DNA from 2 places in the Bacillus capparidis genome. Region 2 is predicted to be linked to the other one. Evidence: riboswitches for the same ligand, from Rfam matches in the RefSeq annotation. Region 2 holds a riboswitch; the other holds the start of a gene.
What was found. A riboswitch is a leader RNA that binds a small molecule or an ion and turns the genes downstream of it on or off. The one in region 2 is predicted to bind cyclic di-AMP.
Positions count from the first base shown of each region.

Region 1 (6,906 bases), on a different contig from region 2:
TAACGAGGATAATCCGCTCTTACAATTGGAAAACGTTACACTCGCCCCCCACATCGGATCTGCAACAGAAATCGTCAGGCTCAATATGTTTAAGCAAGCCGCTAAAAATACGATTGAAGTCGTGCACGGAAGAAAAGCGCCAAATCCGGTGAAGGAATTGAAGGATATTTAACTGTATCGGTGAAATGCCATTTTGTTGTTAACTGCACATAAAACAGCTTATGCTTGTCATGACCACAGCATCCGAATGGGTGCTGTTTTTTCTTAGTTAAGATTTTTATCTAAAAGCGCAATATCATACAAGAATAGGTTTTGATATTATGATATTTTTAAAATTGCCATTGACGATTAGGAGGATAGCTGGATGTTAAATGAAGTTCGTACCATTTATCTAGATTCTGATTTAGACATCGAGGCTTATCGATTTAAAGGAATCATGCAGAAGTTCCCTGCTCACTTTCATGAATATTATGTGATCGGTTTTATTGAAGAAGGGCAGCGCTTTTTAGCTTGCAAAGGCGAGGAATACATTATTAATCCGGGTGATTTATTATTGTTCAATCCGTATGATACTCACAGCTGTGCACGAATAGACGGCAAAACGTTGGATTATCGCTGCATCAATGTTACGCCGGAGGTTATGAAAAAGGTGATGCTACAAATTAATGGTGAAGATAACCTTCCCAGCTTCAAACAAAACGTATTGTACCGCAGCGAACTTGTATCCAATTTGCGAGAGCTGCATGTAAAAATAACACAGGAAGATCACGAATTTAAGAAAGAAGAATTGTTTTACCACTTATTGGAAGATCTTATTCAAACGTACTCTGACCTAGCAATTGTTCCGCAAGCTTCTGAAACCTCTCATGAGATAAAAACAGTGTGCGCCTATTTGGAGGAAAACTATACAAAAACGATTAAGTTGAATGATTTAAGTGCCCTAACTGGATGGAGCAAATATCATTTATTAAGATCGTTCACAAAACAAATGGGAATCTCTCCTTACAGCTATTTGGAAACAATTCGGGTCAATCATGCAAAAAAGATGTTGGAGCAAGGAAATAAGCCGATTGAAGTGGCGTTTTTAACAGGATTTAGCGATCAAAGCCATTTGACAAAAAACTTTAAGAGCCTTGTTGGGTTAACACCAAAACAATATATGAGAATTTTCGAAAGTGAAGGAGGAACCTCATGAGTCCGCTTGAAACCAAATGCGTCATTGTGATTGATGAAATGTTGCCTTTAGGATTGAACGCCAACACAGCAGCCATCTTAGGTATATTACTTGAGAAATTAGCGCCCGAGTTGGTGGGCAGCAGCGTAGAAGACCTCTCGGGAATAAATCATTTGAGAATTGTAAAAACACCGGTTCCAATTTTAAAAGCCACAAGCAGCCTTCTTCGCGAACTAAGGGATCAGACAATGTCAGAACCGTTCGCCGATCTGCTCGTCACTGATTTTTCAGATGCGGCGCAGGAGCTGTAAAACGTATGAGGAGTATACAGCAAAACTACAGAATCAAGCAAAAACAGACTATCAACACTTCGGACTTGACATCTATGGAGAAAAGAAAAAAGTTAATCGTTTAACCGGAAGCTTTTCTCTGCTGAGGTAGTGAAAGTTTTTATAGCAAGGTTAAAAAAGAGGAGGAGAAAGATGGATAACTTACTTGCCTATATGCTAATTGCCCTTATGATGTCAATGCTGCCCGGCACAGATACGGTGATTATTTTAAAAAATACCCTTACCCACGGAGCTAAGGCCGGGCGTTATACAATACTAGGAATGGTGACTGGTCTTACATTTTGGACGGTTATTGCCATTCTCGGTTTGTCCGTTGTCATTGCCCAATCCATATTTCTTTTCAATATAATCAAGTATTTAGGAGCCGCATACTTATTCTATCTCGGTGTTAGAGCATTATTTACGAAACGTACACTTTCACTAGATGCTGTTCATGCGGAAAGTCAGAGTTCGATTGACAAGCCATCGAACGCTCATTACAAAGAATCCTATTTTCAAGGTGTCATCAGTAATATTCTCAACCCTAAAACTGTTCTTGTCTACATCACCTTCATGCCTCAATTCATTGATCTTAATGGCAACACAAACCTGCAACTGATTGGATTAGGATTGATCCTTACTATTATTGCAGCAGGATGGTTTTTTATCTTGGTTTCTCTCTTAGATCATTGGAAAAAGTGGCTGAAAAAGGATTCATTTCAGAACGTCTTTCAAAAATGTACTGGAGCCATATTAATCGGATTTGGTGTAAAAACGGTCATATAAATCAGGGTGAAAAATCCTTTTTCACCCTGTCAAAACATCTTCGCTTGGATAACGGATTTTTTCTTGCTCAGGCTTTGCTAATGAAAAAGCAAAGGTTAGCGGTCCCAGCTTACCTAAGAACATGATGAACACAATGATGATCTTGCCGATATTTGATAGGTCGGCCGTAATCCCCATGGACAACCCTACCGTACCGAATGCTGAAATCACTTCAAATAATAGTTTCAAAAATGGGATTGGCTCGGTAATGTTTAATAGCAATACAGCTAAGAAAATAAATAGAATGCTAATAGCCGAAATCGAAAGCGAACGGAAAATGACCTCATCTTTAATAGATCTTCTGCCGACTGTTATTTGTTTTTTTCCTTGCAAAAAGGTTAATACGGATAAAACAATCACTAAAAATGTAGTAAGTTTAATTCCGCCCCCGGTTGAGGCGCTTCCTGCCCCGACAAACATAAACAGCAGCATCAATGTTATCGTAGCTTCGTGTAAACTGCCAATATCCAAACTGTTAAACCCTGCTGTTCGAGTTGTCACCGCTTGAAAATAGGATCCCCAAAATTTATCGCCTAATGACATAGGGCCAAGCGTGTCAGGGTTATTGTATTCCATTGAGAAAACTATAACAGTGGCTATTACATTAAGCACCAGTGTACCTACAATCATTAGTTTCGAATGCAGACTTAATTTTTTAAAGCTTCGTTTATACCACACATCCACTAAAACAGTAAAGCCTATTCCGCCTAAAATGAACAGAGAAGAAATCACGAGGTTGACTAACGGATCTCCTACATATCCCATTAAGTTGTCTGGCCATAAAGAAAATCCCGCATTGTTAAAAGCAGATATTGAGTGAAAAAAGCTATAATACATCCCTTTTCCCCAGCCATATTCCGGAACCCATCGGATAGCGAGCAGCAGCATGGCTATCAATTCTATAGATAATGAGAAGATAAATAAGTTTTTCACTAATTTAATAATCCCGCCGAGAGAGGTTTGATTAAGAGCCTGCTGGATAAGCAGCCGTTCTTTAAAACCAATTTTCTTTCCCAGCATGATAAAAATGAGAACTGCAAAAGACATGATCCCCAAGCCGCCGACTTGGATAAGCATGACTATAACCAGCTGGCCAAAGAGGGTATAAGCGGTACCTGTATCAACAACCGCGAGACCCGTGACTGTCATAGCTGACGTCGCAGTGAACAATGCATCGGTCCAGCTGACAGATTCGGTTGTTGCAAACGGTAGCTTTAATAAAATTGTACCTAGTATAATAAAAAACAAAAACACTAATAGCAGCAGCTGGGAGGGATTCAATCGAATGTATTTTATATTCATTTAAACTCCTTCTTTTTCAAATCGTTCAATGTCCTTATTGTTTCCTATGACAATTAACACGTCGTCCTTATAAATAGCTTCTTCAGCAGAAGGAGAAACAATAAATTTCCCATCACGTTGAATTCCAACAATATTACATCCGTAATTGGCCCGTATGTTTAGATCTTCCAAGGAACGGTGATCAACCTTTTTTGTTGCTATAATTTCCACGATGCTGAAATCTTTAGATAGCTCAATAAAATCAATCATCTTATCGGTCACAATATGATGGGCTATTCTTTTAGCCACATCACGCTCCGGATGAATAACTCTGTCAACACCAATTTTCTCGAGAACTTTTGAATGGTTTTCATCCTGTGCTTTTGCCCAAACTTTAGTCACACCTATTTCTTTCAAGAGTAATGAAGTCAAGATGCTTGATTGCATATCATCTCCAAAGGAAACGAACGCAAGATCAACATTTCGAACGCCCAGCTTTTGCAAAACCGTTTCATCGATTGCATTTGCACAAACTGCATGTGTGGCAAATTGCATATATTCACTGACTCTTGTCTCATCTTTATCTACAGCTAATACTTCAATACCCATTTCATAAAACTCTTTAACAAGGGTTGATCCAAAGCGTCCTAAACCAAATACGGCGAATAATTTCTTCATCTTAACCCTTCCTTGATTCATTTTCTATAGTTGTTTGTTAACAAACACAGAAGTATTACATTTTACAAAAAAAAGACCACAAAGGATTCCCCAGTGGTCGTTTTATTCTCCGATCACAAGTTCACATCCTCTCCTTAACGCTTACGAGGTTAGCTGTCGGGTTCGGGTACAGAAGTAACCCTGCCTTCATCATGAAGGATTCACCCCTAGTAACAAAATGTTTGTTACAATTCTGGTTCCCCCGTTCCACACGGATTCAGCGATCAAGATGGTTGATTCTGAAAATTATATTACTCCCAAAGTTTCGTATTGTAAAGTTATCCTATAACTTTATGAGCTAAACTTTTTCTCCGGTACTTGCTCATTCTCCTGGCGCTTTAGACGGCCCAATCGCTCGGTTTCTAAATCAATGTCTATCGCATAATGGGGGCGACGTTTCACTTCCGTAAAAATCGTGCCGATATATTCGCCAATAATGCCAATCCCCATTAAATTCAACCCGCCTAAAAACCAAATCGAAATCATTAAAGAGGTCCAGCCGACGTTTGTGTGCCCGAGAAGTTTTTGAATCAAAGCGTATATCCCTGCAGAAACGCTTAAAAAAAACAATAAAATTCCTAGCAATGTGATACTTCTGATCGGTGTCACACTAAATGATGTAATCCCTTTAAAGGCAAAGGACAGCATCTTTTTCAGAGGGTATTTAGTTTCTCCTGCCACACGCTCTTTTCGATCATACAATACCTTTGTCGATCGCAGGCCGATCATAGGGACAATTCCTCTCAAAAACAGATTGGCTTCACGATAGCGACCGAGCTCTTCAAGTGCACGCTTGCTCATTAAACGATAATCGGCATGATTATAAATTAACTGAATCCCAAGCTTATTCATTAGTGAATAATAGCCTAAAGCAGTTGTCCGCTTAAAAAAAGTATCTGTTTGGCGGCTGCGGCGGACGCCGTAGACAATCTCGTACCCTTCTTTATATTTCTCGATAAAATCACGAATAACAGACACGTCATCCTGAAGATCGGCATCTATTGAAATCACACAATCCGAGCTGCCTTTTGCTTTTTCCAGTCCGGCTAAAAGAGCTTTTTGGTGTCCTGCATTTTTCATTAATTTTATGCCGGTTACATAGCTGTTCTTTACACTTTCCATCACAATCAGTGACCACGTACGATCCTGGCTTCCATCATCGACAAACAAAATTTTACTTTCAGCTGAGATGAATTTATCATCCATTAAGCATTTCAATTCAGTACTTAGCTGGCGGCATGTTTGTATTATAGCTTCCTCTTCGTTGTAGCACGGAACTACGATAGTTACTATAGGCTGTTTCATTATGTACCCTCCTCCATTTTCGCTATTTTCGTTAAGAAAGCTTTTAGCAAAAAATGTATCCATATTGCCTCTGAGGTATTATTCCTTTTTTTAGAAAAGACATTCCTGAATTTATTAAAATGGTCCATTAAAAAAGCAGTGCCAGGTTTTCTAGCACTGCAAAAGTAATTACAATTCATTTATTTTTTATTAGGTGTTAATTCGTTTGAAAACTCAGTTTTACTTGCCACAGGAACAGGTTTTCGCATTAAATTTTTATTTTGCATTAGATTCGAAAAGAAATTTTGAACAGGGCTCATCATATTACCCGAACGGCTGCCGCGTAAGCCAAAAAATACGGCACTGACTAATCCTAACACAGACACCCACAGCATCATTCCATTGTTTCTTTTTCTGGAATTTCCTCTATTTAAAAGAGTATTGATCCATTGAAAATTATTCAACTTCAATCACTTCCTTCATGATTTTGCGCTGTCGGTATTAATTTTTACAAAGATCTTCTTGATTATGTTGGTAGTTATTAGACCGCTCTTCCTTTTTTGTCGGATACAAAGGGAAGGATCAAGACACTTTAAGCAAGCCATACTTCCGTTTGAATCGTTCCAAAATTTTCTTCCACTGCTTTCCCATAACGGCGATAAAAAAGACATTGGAAAGGGCATGGGCAAAATCAAAAGGAAAGCTTGCTGCATAAGCGGCAATCACAGATTCCAGATTCAGCTCACTCAAGAATCCGACCACAAACCAAAGATTCATAATCCAGCCAAACAAAAATGCAGCAATGAAGCCAAAAATAAGCTGTCCCCATATTTTTTTCATCAATCGTGTATCTTTTAATAGTCCTGCTGTAAAACCAACCATTCCCCATGCGAACATTTGCCATGGGGTCCAAGGGCCTTGCCCGAGAAAGAAATTCGATACGACGGCTGCTGTAGCGCCAACCATAAAGCCTGATTCTTTTCCAAAAACGATTGCCGTCATGATTATGACAAATGAAACGGGCTGCACGCCAGGTAAAGGTGTAAAGGGGATGCGACTTACTGCGGCAATGACAGCGAGCACGGCGAGCAAAACAATTTCCCGGGAAGTAAATGCCCGTTTTTCAAAACGAATATATAACGGAAGCATGACCGCTGCGAGCATTAGAAAGCTAAACCACATATAGTGTCTGTCAGACATCCAAGTCATTCCTGCCAGCATCAAAACAAAAAATGAGACAGCCGCTACATTCGCAATGTTTGATCGTTTTGACATAACATGTTCACGTCCTCCCAC
Region 1 is NZ_JAFDST010000002.1:294,365-301,270, forward strand. It holds gene JOC74_RS08565 (2-hydroxyacid dehydrogenase) at 1-172, shown strand, start outside; gene JOC74_RS08570 (AraC family ligand binding domain-containing protein) at 365-1,195, shown strand; gene JOC74_RS08575 (DUF2000 domain-containing protein) at 1,192-1,485, shown strand; gene JOC74_RS23905 (DUF2000 family protein) at 1,466-1,615, shown strand; gene JOC74_RS08580 (LysE family transporter) at 1,657-2,289, shown strand; gene JOC74_RS08585 (TrkH family potassium uptake protein) at 2,311-3,630, opposite strand; gene JOC74_RS08590 (potassium channel family protein) at 3,631-4,287, opposite strand; cyclic di-AMP (ydaO/yuaA leader) riboswitch at 4,411-4,559, opposite strand; gene JOC74_RS08595 (glycosyltransferase family 2 protein) at 4,618-5,631, opposite strand; gene JOC74_RS08600 (hypothetical protein) at 5,811-6,074, opposite strand; gene JOC74_RS08605 (ECF transporter S component) at 6,193-6,885, opposite strand; gene JOC74_RS08610 (ABC transporter ATP-binding protein) at 6,855-6,906, opposite strand, start outside.
Region 1: it holds a riboswitch for cyclic di-AMP, as region 2 does, so the genes downstream of both, JOC74_RS08590 (potassium channel family protein) here and kimA (potassium transporter KimA) in region 2, are expected to answer to the same signal.

Region 2 (9,912 bases):
CACTTTCATCCATGTAAAAGACTTCCCAAAGATGGCCGTCTATGTCCTCAAAACTCCATCCGTACATAAAGCCATGGTCCATCGGATCATTTGAAGGCTTTCCGCCTGCATCCAGCGCTTTATTTACAATCTCATCAACCTTATCCCTGCTATCAACTGCTAACCCAACGATAACTTCTGTACTTTTTGCTGCATCAGAAAGTTCTTTTTTCGTAAACGTTTTAAAAAACTCTTCCACCAACAGCATGGCAAAGATATTTTCACCAATCACCATGCTCGCTGCATTTTCATCAGTAAATTTTTCGTTAAATTCAAAACCAATTTTCGAAAAAAATTCTTTCGTTTTTTCCAAATCTTTCACCGGTAAATTAACAAAGATACTTTTCATTTGTATTCCCATACTTGCCCATTCCCCTCTAATTTTTATTCCGACTACAAATCATTCTCTTATGTTTATCCTATTCCTGCCTGAAAAAGAAAAAAATTATTAAAAGGTATAATTAAAAAAGGTGCCTCATTAAGGAGACACCCGTAAAAACTCATTTTTTTAAATGGTAAGGGACAGTAGTAACGACTACGTCCCGCCGATAAAGCAAATATGCCCGAATCAATAAACTAGATTGGTTATGAAGAATATTGTGCCAGCCTTTTTTAGGAATAAACTGAGGGATGACGACCGTAACCCGATAATCCGACTCTCTGGCTTTGTGCTCAACCGTATCAACAAATTTGGTCAAAGGATGAATAATACTTCTATAGTGAGAGTGAAGTGTCACGAGTCTGACATCAGGCTGCCATTTCTTCCACTTTTCTTCAAACTTTCTTTCGACTTCTCTGTCAAACGCAACGTAAACGGCAATGATCTTTTCTGCCGAAAGAGTTTTAGCATAGTTTAACGTGTTCTCTACTACATGAGTCATACCAGCCACAGGAACAATAATGACGTTCCCATTAATCGGGACAGAAGGTTCACATGTTGTCAGTCGCAATTGGTCGCCAACTGCGTCATAATGCTTCTTTATCTGGTGAAAAACAAAAACGATAATGGGTAAAAAAACTAAGACTGGCCAAACCTGTGCGAATTTGGTTAAAAAGAAAATGATCGTAACGGTAAAGCTAATCAAGGCACCGGTTGAATTAATAACAAGCCTAAATACCCATCCTTTTGGTTTTTCACGAATCCATTTAACAATCATTCCCGACTGAGACAGCGTAAATGGAATAAACACGCCGACTGCATATAGCGGGATAAGCTGTTCAGTTTGTCCTTTAAAAGCAAGAATTAATATGATCGAGGCAATCCCAAGAATAATAATCCCATTCGAGTATCCTAACCGGTCTCCTCTTATTGTAAACATTCTTGGAATAAACTTATCCTTGGCAAGATTAACCGCAAGTAATGGGAACGCTGAATAACCTGTATTGGCAGCCAGGATCAATATCAATGCTGTAGTTCCTTGGATAAAGAAATACATGAAATTTCGACCAAATGTCTCTTCCGTAAGTTGTGAGACAACAGTGACCTCTTCACTGGGAGTAATCCCGTAATAATAGGCCAAATATACAATTCCCGAAAATAACAAAGCGAGCAAGGCACCCATCGCAAGTAACGTTTTAGCTGCATTATTAGGTGCCGGGTCTTTAAAATTGGGAATGGCATTCGAAATGGCTTCAACTCCTGTTAAAGCAGAGCTGCCTGAGGCAAACGCTCGCAGGAGGATGAATAAACTGATTCCTGCCACGGGTGTACCAATTGATGGATGTAAATCAGGCGGAACCTGACCTGTTACAATGTTGTAGATGCCCACACCAATCAATACGAATAACGCTAAAACAAATAAATACACCGGATACGCCAAAATAGAGGCGGATTCCGTTACCCCTCTTAAATTTAAGATGGTAAGAAAAATCACAAAGATAATCGCAATGATCACATTATAAGAATGTAAGGCAGGAAATGCAGATGTTATCGCATCTGTACCAGCAGATACACTAACTGCCACTGTTAAAATATAATCTACCAGCAAGGATCCTCCAGCGATTAACCCCGGATTTATACCCAAATTATGCTTTGATACTACATACGCTCCACCGCCATGAGGATAGGCGAAAGATAATCTGCCTGTACGACAATATGAGAGCAGTTAATAGAATTAATACTCCCATTGCTATCGGAATTGAATACCAAAATGCTACTGCACCAACTGTTGCCAGGACAATTAAAATTTGCTCCGGACCATAGGCTACTGATGATAAAACGTCAGAAGATAGGATGGCTAATGCTTTTGTTTTGTTAAGCTTCTGTTCCCCTAGTTCAGTTGATTTTAATGGCCGGCCTATTAAAAATCTCTTTAGAGAAGAAATCACAAATTTCACTACCAGATTGTATTAAACATATCTTTTCCTGTATATCAAATAACACTCTACGAAAACACTTTAGTTCAATTAAAATAAAAAATGCCTGCAAGCCATAGATAATAGGCCTGAAGACAATATAATTTTTGTCTCACAAGCTCCACCTTCCTTCTCATATAACGCTTACGAGGTTAGCTGTCGGATTCGGACCATTTGAGTAGCCCTACCTTTTAAAAGGATTCACCCCTTTGGATTGTGTAACAATCCACAAAAATGGTTCCCCCGCACCTTTAGGTCTCAGCGATTTAGAAATATGAAACCGATGATTATCATACTTCTGTGCACTAAAAATGTAAACAAAAATTGTTAAAAAAATATGTAATTTTAAAATCTAAAATTTGAATACTTCTTTAACTAAAGAACAGGGCATTTTCAACTCTTTATGTAAAGGAGGAATAAAAAATGGCGCTCCTCTTTAGAAGGAACACCATCCAACATTTAGCTTGGAAAATTGAGCTGCCATGAAACTCCAAACCTATCGACAATCCAACCGAACTTCTTACTAAAGAAATAATCACCTAATGGCATTAGGGCGCCCCCGCCATCTGAGAGGCTCTCATAAAGCCGGGTAATTTCCTCTTCAGAATCACATGTAAGAAACACTGAAAAGGAAGGGGTAAACGTGAACTCATGCTTTACGTTACTGTCAATGCACATAAATTCCTGTCCTTTTAATGAAAAGACAGCCTGCATCACACTGCCCTCATCTCCTGCTTCATTTGGTCCATAACGAGTGATTCTGGTAATTTCTGATTCTTCAATCAAAGAAGTATAATAATTCATGGCTTCTTCCGCATTTCCTTCGAACATTAAGAATGGTGTCACCTTTTCCATTAAAAACATCTCCTTATTTTTTAATTCATTCGCTTTCTACGATCTCTTTCAACCCTGCAATCATTAAATACCCACCGTAATAATTCGGTCTGACGTAGCATGAAAAATCCAATCTAAATTGTGGCTACTTTGTTTAACCATATAGTTAACAATAAAGAACAACCTAGAATTAGTCAACCATTCGGTTAAATACTTTCTCTCCATTATTCGTTCACAAGCGAATGATTCAATTCTGTAAATTGTCTTTCAATAGGTGTTAATTCATGGTGCAAACGAGTAATTAAGTAAATGTTGATGTATTTATAAACTGAAGGTACCTCTATATAATTGTTGATGTTGTAGCGGTTTGCCGTACGTTTCGATACTAAGGAAATCCCCATTCCCATTATTGAAAACTGCAAGAGTGATTCCGGATCGCCTACTTCAATGATTTCCCCATACTCACGACCCATGCCTGTGAAAATATTGCGTAACAACGTGAGATACAAGCATTTATCCGAAAGAACAAGCAGATTTTTTCGGCTGATATACTCTTTAAAAATTGTGTTTTTCTCAATACCTTTACCGATAATAACCAGCTCTTCTTGCCCCACTTTTTTATAGGTGATTTTCTTATGATTTGACGATCCAATCGTATAAGCTATATCAATTGTTCCGCCAAGAATTTGATGTTCAATATAATCAGTGGAACCCGTTTTTAACGTAACCGATAAGTCAGGGTATGTTTGATAAAGTTTATTTAATGCTGAGGAGAATTGAGTTCCACCAACTGATATCATCGTCCCTATCCTGAGCGTTTCTTCGTGCTTTTTCATTTTATTTTCAGTTTCTTCCCAGAGGATCAAGATCTTTTTTAATTGGTGATATAATTTTTCTCCATCTTTAGTTAATTCCATACCTTTTGAATTTCTAATAAACAGCTCTTGATTATAATAGGATTCAATCTTCTTTATTTTCGCAGTCATATTGGATTGGAGGTGATTAAGCTTTATCGCCGCAGCAGATATGCTTTTTAGTTCGGCAACTGTTATAAAAGCTTTCAAGTTTTCGATATCCATTGATGCACCTCCCTATCAAAAATAGTGATACTACTATCATAAATTAACATTATTTATGATATCACTTATTAAGTATACTAAATGCAATACGCATTTTGGAGGGATAAACCATGAAGCAAAATGTAATTAATGCCGGGATTATAGGAGGTTCTTTAAATAATCAGTGGGCGAGCAAAACACATATTCCCGTTCTGAAAGAAAGTCCTTTTTATCAAATTACGGCTATTGGGACATCTAAGATGGAAACCGCGAAAAAAAGCGCCATGGCGATTAACGCTCCCTTAGCTTTTACTAATCATAGGGAATTAGCAAAATCCGAAGATGTTGATTTAGTCGTCGTAAGTGTGAAGGTTCCTTTCCATTATGAAGCTGCCATCACTGCCATTGAAGAAAAGAAGCACCTCTATTGTGAATGGCCATTGGGAATAAACACCTCTGAAGCGAAAGAGATGGCAAAAATGGCCGATCAAGCGAATATTCACCACGTGATTGGATTACAAGCACGGCAATCACCGGAGGTCAATTATGTAAAACAAGCGATCAAACAAGGGGAAATCGGCAGGGTCCTTTCCTGTACAATGCAAGTCGCTACACAAGGAAAAGGCAGAATCACAGATGAAAGAAACGCTTATCTATTAAAAAAAGAAAAGGGAGCGAGTCTCCTTACGATAAATGGCGGGCACTCGCTTGATGTGCTTTGCTACATTCTTAGTGATTTTAAAAAAGTCTCAGCTGTAATGAGTCAAAATTATTCCGAAGCAATCATCCAAGAAACCGGTTTAACAACGGCTAAAACTACAGCTGATCAAATCGCAATACACGGAACACTAATTGATGGAATCACTGCATCCGTACACATTCAAGGGGGAGTATATCCTGAGTTTCATTTGGAAGTTAGAGGAGAAAAGGGTGTATTTCGTTTAAAACAGAGCAATTCCGTTGGTCACGTACAATTTGGTAACCTGACCGTCGAAAAAATCACACATCCTAATTATTCGTCCTTGCATTCTGAAATTGATCATGCCTTTTCGGAAGAAATAAGAATATCCTCCGAAAAAGATCGTTATCCAGCAGGGTATGTTGAAAGAGCGTATCATCGTTTCGCGCAAGATATAGCAGAAAATAAACGGCAAATGCCCAATTTTAATGACGCTGTCAAATTGCATCAACTGTTAGACGCAATACAAAATTCTGCAGAGACAGGTAAAAAAATAACCGTAATACAAGACTAGATATTATTATCAGACGATAAGCTTTTTATGGATAGGCTCCGTTTGTCTAATCATCCATATCAAAAAAACCCGTACCACTTTTAGTGATACGGGTCTTTTTTGGGGTTTATTACGCAACTTGTTTTTCTTGGTTGAATTTACCTTCCCATTTAGAAATAACAACCGCCGCTAAAGAGTTCCCGACAACATTCACAGCAGTTCTGCCCATATCTAAGATCCGGTCAATACCGGCAATAAAAGCAAGACCTTCTACAGGTAAATTTACTGCATTTAATGTGGCAAGCAACACAACGAATGACGCGCCTGGCACTGCAGCAATACCTTTTGAAGTCACAATAAGCACGAGAACAATCATAAGCTGCTGTCCGATCGTTATTTCTACACCAAACATTTGAGCAATAAAAACGGAGGCTAAAGCTTGATAAAGTGTAGAACCGTCCAAATTAAACGTATAGCCTGTCGGAACTACAAAGGAAGTGATTGCCTTCGGACAACCAAACTTTTCAAGCTTTTGCATGACTCTTGGGAGTACTGTTTCTGAACTCGAAGTAGAAAAAGCAAGCAAAATTTCATCCTTTAACAAACGTAGCAACGAGAACAAACGGATTCCGGCTATTCTTGCAATTATATTAAATACGACAATTACAAAAAAGACCATACTTCCATACGTAACGATTGCCAGTTTTCCAAGCGGAATCAGCGATTCTAATCCAAACTTAGATACCGTAATGCCAATTAAAGCAAATACCCCAAAAGGCGCCAGCTTCATGATTTGGTTTGTAATCCAGAACATCGTATCCCCAACACCTTGGAAAAAGTCCAAGACTGGTTTACCTCGTTCTCCTATCGCTGCAACTCCAGCTCCAAAGAGAACAGAAAAGAAAACAATAGCAAGCATATCTCCCTCGACAAATGCTTGGAAAATATTCGTCGGTATAATTTCTACAAATGTCTCTACAACTCCGTGCTCTTCCTGGGTTTCTGCTGTTTCTTCATATTGAGAAATACTGCTTTCTGTTAATTTTGATCGATCAATACCAACACCCGGCTGGAATATGTTGGCGAATAACAACCCTACAACCATGGCGATCGTTGTTACAATCTCGAAATACAATATTGTTTTAAATCCTAATCTTCCGACCCTTTTCAAATCTCCTACACCAGCTACACCAACTACAATAGAAGCAATCACAATTGGAACAACGATCATTTTTATCGCCCGAAGAAATATATCTCCAATCGGCTGCAAGTAAGCTGCAATGTTATCATTACCGTAAAATATTGCACCTACTACAATACCGAGTATAAGTCCAATTAATATTTGATACGCCAAACCAATTTTTACCTTTTTCATCCATTATCCTCCCTCTTAAAACAATCTAGCTTTACAAACATTCTGTAAAATGAAAGAAAAGCCGGTATAAATCCATAAAAAATCCCCTAATTGTATTGGGGTTTGACCTTTTGCCCAGCCCATACAAAAGGAGAATATACTATGATAAATAACATTATAGCAGATAATCTAGTTTTTCTTAAGTGTCTTAGTACATTGATCAATGATAATAGAGCTTAAAAATTATAGACAGGTTCAGCAGAAGGCTAATCGACAATATTTTAATGGTATAAAAGGTGGTACTATACAACAATTATGTGCGTACTTACAATATTAAATCCAACAACTTATACTTTACTTATATGAAAAGCTATTAAATTTAATAAAAAGGAAGTGTTATTCATGACGATCATGACAAATAAAAAAGAAGACATACTACAGGCATATCAGTATAGACATGCAACTAAAGAATTTGACCCTGCCAAAAAAATAAGTGAACAAGATTTTAATTTCATCTTAGAAACAGGACGTTTATCTCCTAGTTCATTTGGTTTTGAACCATGGAAGTTTCTTGTCATTCAAAATGAAACTCTAAGGGATAAACTATTGCCAGTTACTTGGGGAGGACAAAAACAATTACCAACATCCAGCCACTTTGTTATTATCTTGTCTAGAACACCGAAAGAGCTGCTTGCTGATTCTAAGCATATTCTCCGTATGATGAAAGATGTTCAACAACTCCCAGAAGATGTGGTGATAGGAAAAGGCGGTTTATATCATAAATTTCTAGAATCCGATTTTGACTTGCTTGGTAATGAACGTGCTATGTTTGAATGGGGATGCAGACAAACGTATATTGCATTAGGAAACATGATGACCGCAGCTGCACAAATCGGCATCGATTCTTGTCCGATGGAAGGCTTCGATAAAGGTAAAGTCGAGCAAATTCTAGTAGAAGAAGGTATACTTGATACAAATCAATTTGGCATCTCTTGTATGGTTGCTTTTGGCTTCCGTGTGAAAGAACCACGTGAAAAAACAAGACAAACGAGATCACAAATCATTCAATGGGTAGAGTAAGGAAATAAATTTTATGACATGGAGGGAATTGAAATGATTGTTATTCACGCATATATGGAGGTCAATCCAGAAAAGACAGAAGCGTTTTTAAATTTTGTTAAACCTCTAGTACAAGCTTCACAACAAGAGCCGGGAAATATTAGTTATTTTCTAGTTCAAGATGTAGAAGTAAAAAATACGTTTATTATGCTAGAAGAATGGGATACGGCATCTGATCTTGAAGAACATGAAAAAACGCCGCACTTTAAATCATTCAGCTCTCAAGTAGGCGACTACATTCTCTCTCCACTGAAGGTAAAGAAATTTACGGTACAGCAATAGCATTCTAAATAGCTAAACGTATAACAGCCCGAAGCACATTGTATGACAATACAATCAAAAACTCGATATACTATTTAAGAATCAAACGACAAGGAGTGCTTTCAAATGGATTTCGTTACATTAAATAATGGTCTAAAAATGCCCCAGCTCGGATTTGGTGTATGGCAAGTAGAAGATGATCAAGCTACAACTGCCGTAGAAAAAGCAATTGAAGTTGGTTATACCTCTATTGATACAGCTATGATTTACAAAAATGAAAAAGGGGTCGGAAAAGCGATCAAGAATGCGTCTGTTCCTCGCGAAGATTTATTTATTACGACAAAAGTATGGAACAGCGATCAAGGCTATGACAACACATTACGGGCATTTGATGAAAGTCTTGAAAGGCTCGGACTTGATTATGTAGATTTGTATTTAATTCATTGGCCGACTCCTCAATTCGATGAGTACGTGGATACATACAAAGCGTTAGAAAAGCTTTATAATGATGGCCGCGTGAAAGCGATCGGTGTTTGTAATTTTGATATTGAGCATTTGGAACGTCTTTTTGCCGAATGCGACGTAAAGCCTGTTTTGAACCAAGTGGAATGCCATCCATATCTTGTGCAAAATGAGTTGAAAGACTTCTGTGCCAAACACGATATCTTTGTAGAAGCATGGAGTCCGTTAGACCAAGGCGGCGATGTTCTTAAAGATGAGGTCGTTCAAGAGATTGCTGATACGCATGGCAAAACAGCAGCTCAAGTTGTGCTTCGCTGGCACTTGCAAAACAATACGATCGTCATTCCTAAATCTGTAACACCTTCACGAATTGAAGAAAACTTTAATATATTTGATTTTGAATTAACAGCTGATGAAATGGATAAGATTAATAAGCTTGACAAGAACCAACGCAAAGGTCCTAAGCCAAGCGAAATGAACATGCGATAATATAACCAAACAAAAAGAAGCGCCGTTTGAGCGCTTCTTTTTGTTTAAGAATTTTCTTGTCTCTCTACTTCTCCAATAAAGATAACACCCATTTACACCAGGAAATTTCCTCTTTTTCGAGTCTTAGTCTCCTCTTAAAAAAAATATAGCGGCCAAAGTGTTTTGATGTAATGTCTTTTATACATTCATTTTTTATTGCTGCTTCTCTCGAGGTAAGATTGCCCTTGTGATTTTGTCAGGCCTTGTTTCCGGGTTGAATAATGCTTTATTCACTACTCATGCCATGGAATCATCACCTTATGCCAGGAGTGTAACATCAGTTGTTTATAATTTTGTCCGTTGGTTTGGTGCGGGGTTAGCGCCCATCTTATCGGGTATATTCGGTGAGATGTTATTCCCTCAAGCATCATTTGGTATTTCCGGAATTCTCGTATTTGTTGGCTTCCTGCTTATGCTCGTACCGATTAAACAAACTTTTATAAAAAAATCCATCACAGCAGCATACAGAAACGGAGTAAAGTTTTTTTGAGAATACTATAAGTATAAGGCAGCTCATAATCAACTTGTGCAGGAAAAATAACGTGGAAAATTATAGTATTATGGTATAGTATTAAATTAATAATCTAGATGCAGCGCTCTTGGGGGGTTCGTTCCCCCATCCATTATAATAGATTTTTTTGGAGCTAAGTCTTAGGGAGGCAGCGAATAT
Region 2 is NZ_JAFDST010000003.1:114,593-124,504, reverse strand. It holds gene JOC74_RS14155 (VOC family protein) at 1-400, opposite strand, end outside; partial or broken gene kimA (potassium transporter KimA) at 540-2,367, opposite strand; cyclic di-AMP (ydaO/yuaA leader) riboswitch at 2,520-2,668, opposite strand; gene JOC74_RS14145 (VOC family protein) at 2,854-3,249, opposite strand; gene JOC74_RS14140 (LysR family transcriptional regulator) at 3,453-4,307, opposite strand; gene JOC74_RS14135 (Gfo/Idh/MocA family protein) at 4,418-5,539, shown strand; gene JOC74_RS14130 (cation:dicarboxylate symporter family transporter) at 5,649-6,893, opposite strand; gene JOC74_RS14125 (NAD(P)H-dependent oxidoreductase) at 7,275-7,952, shown strand; gene JOC74_RS14120 (putative quinol monooxygenase) at 7,986-8,273, shown strand; gene JOC74_RS14115 (aldo/keto reductase) at 8,379-9,203, shown strand; partial or broken gene JOC74_RS24315 (hypothetical protein) at 9,268-9,411, opposite strand.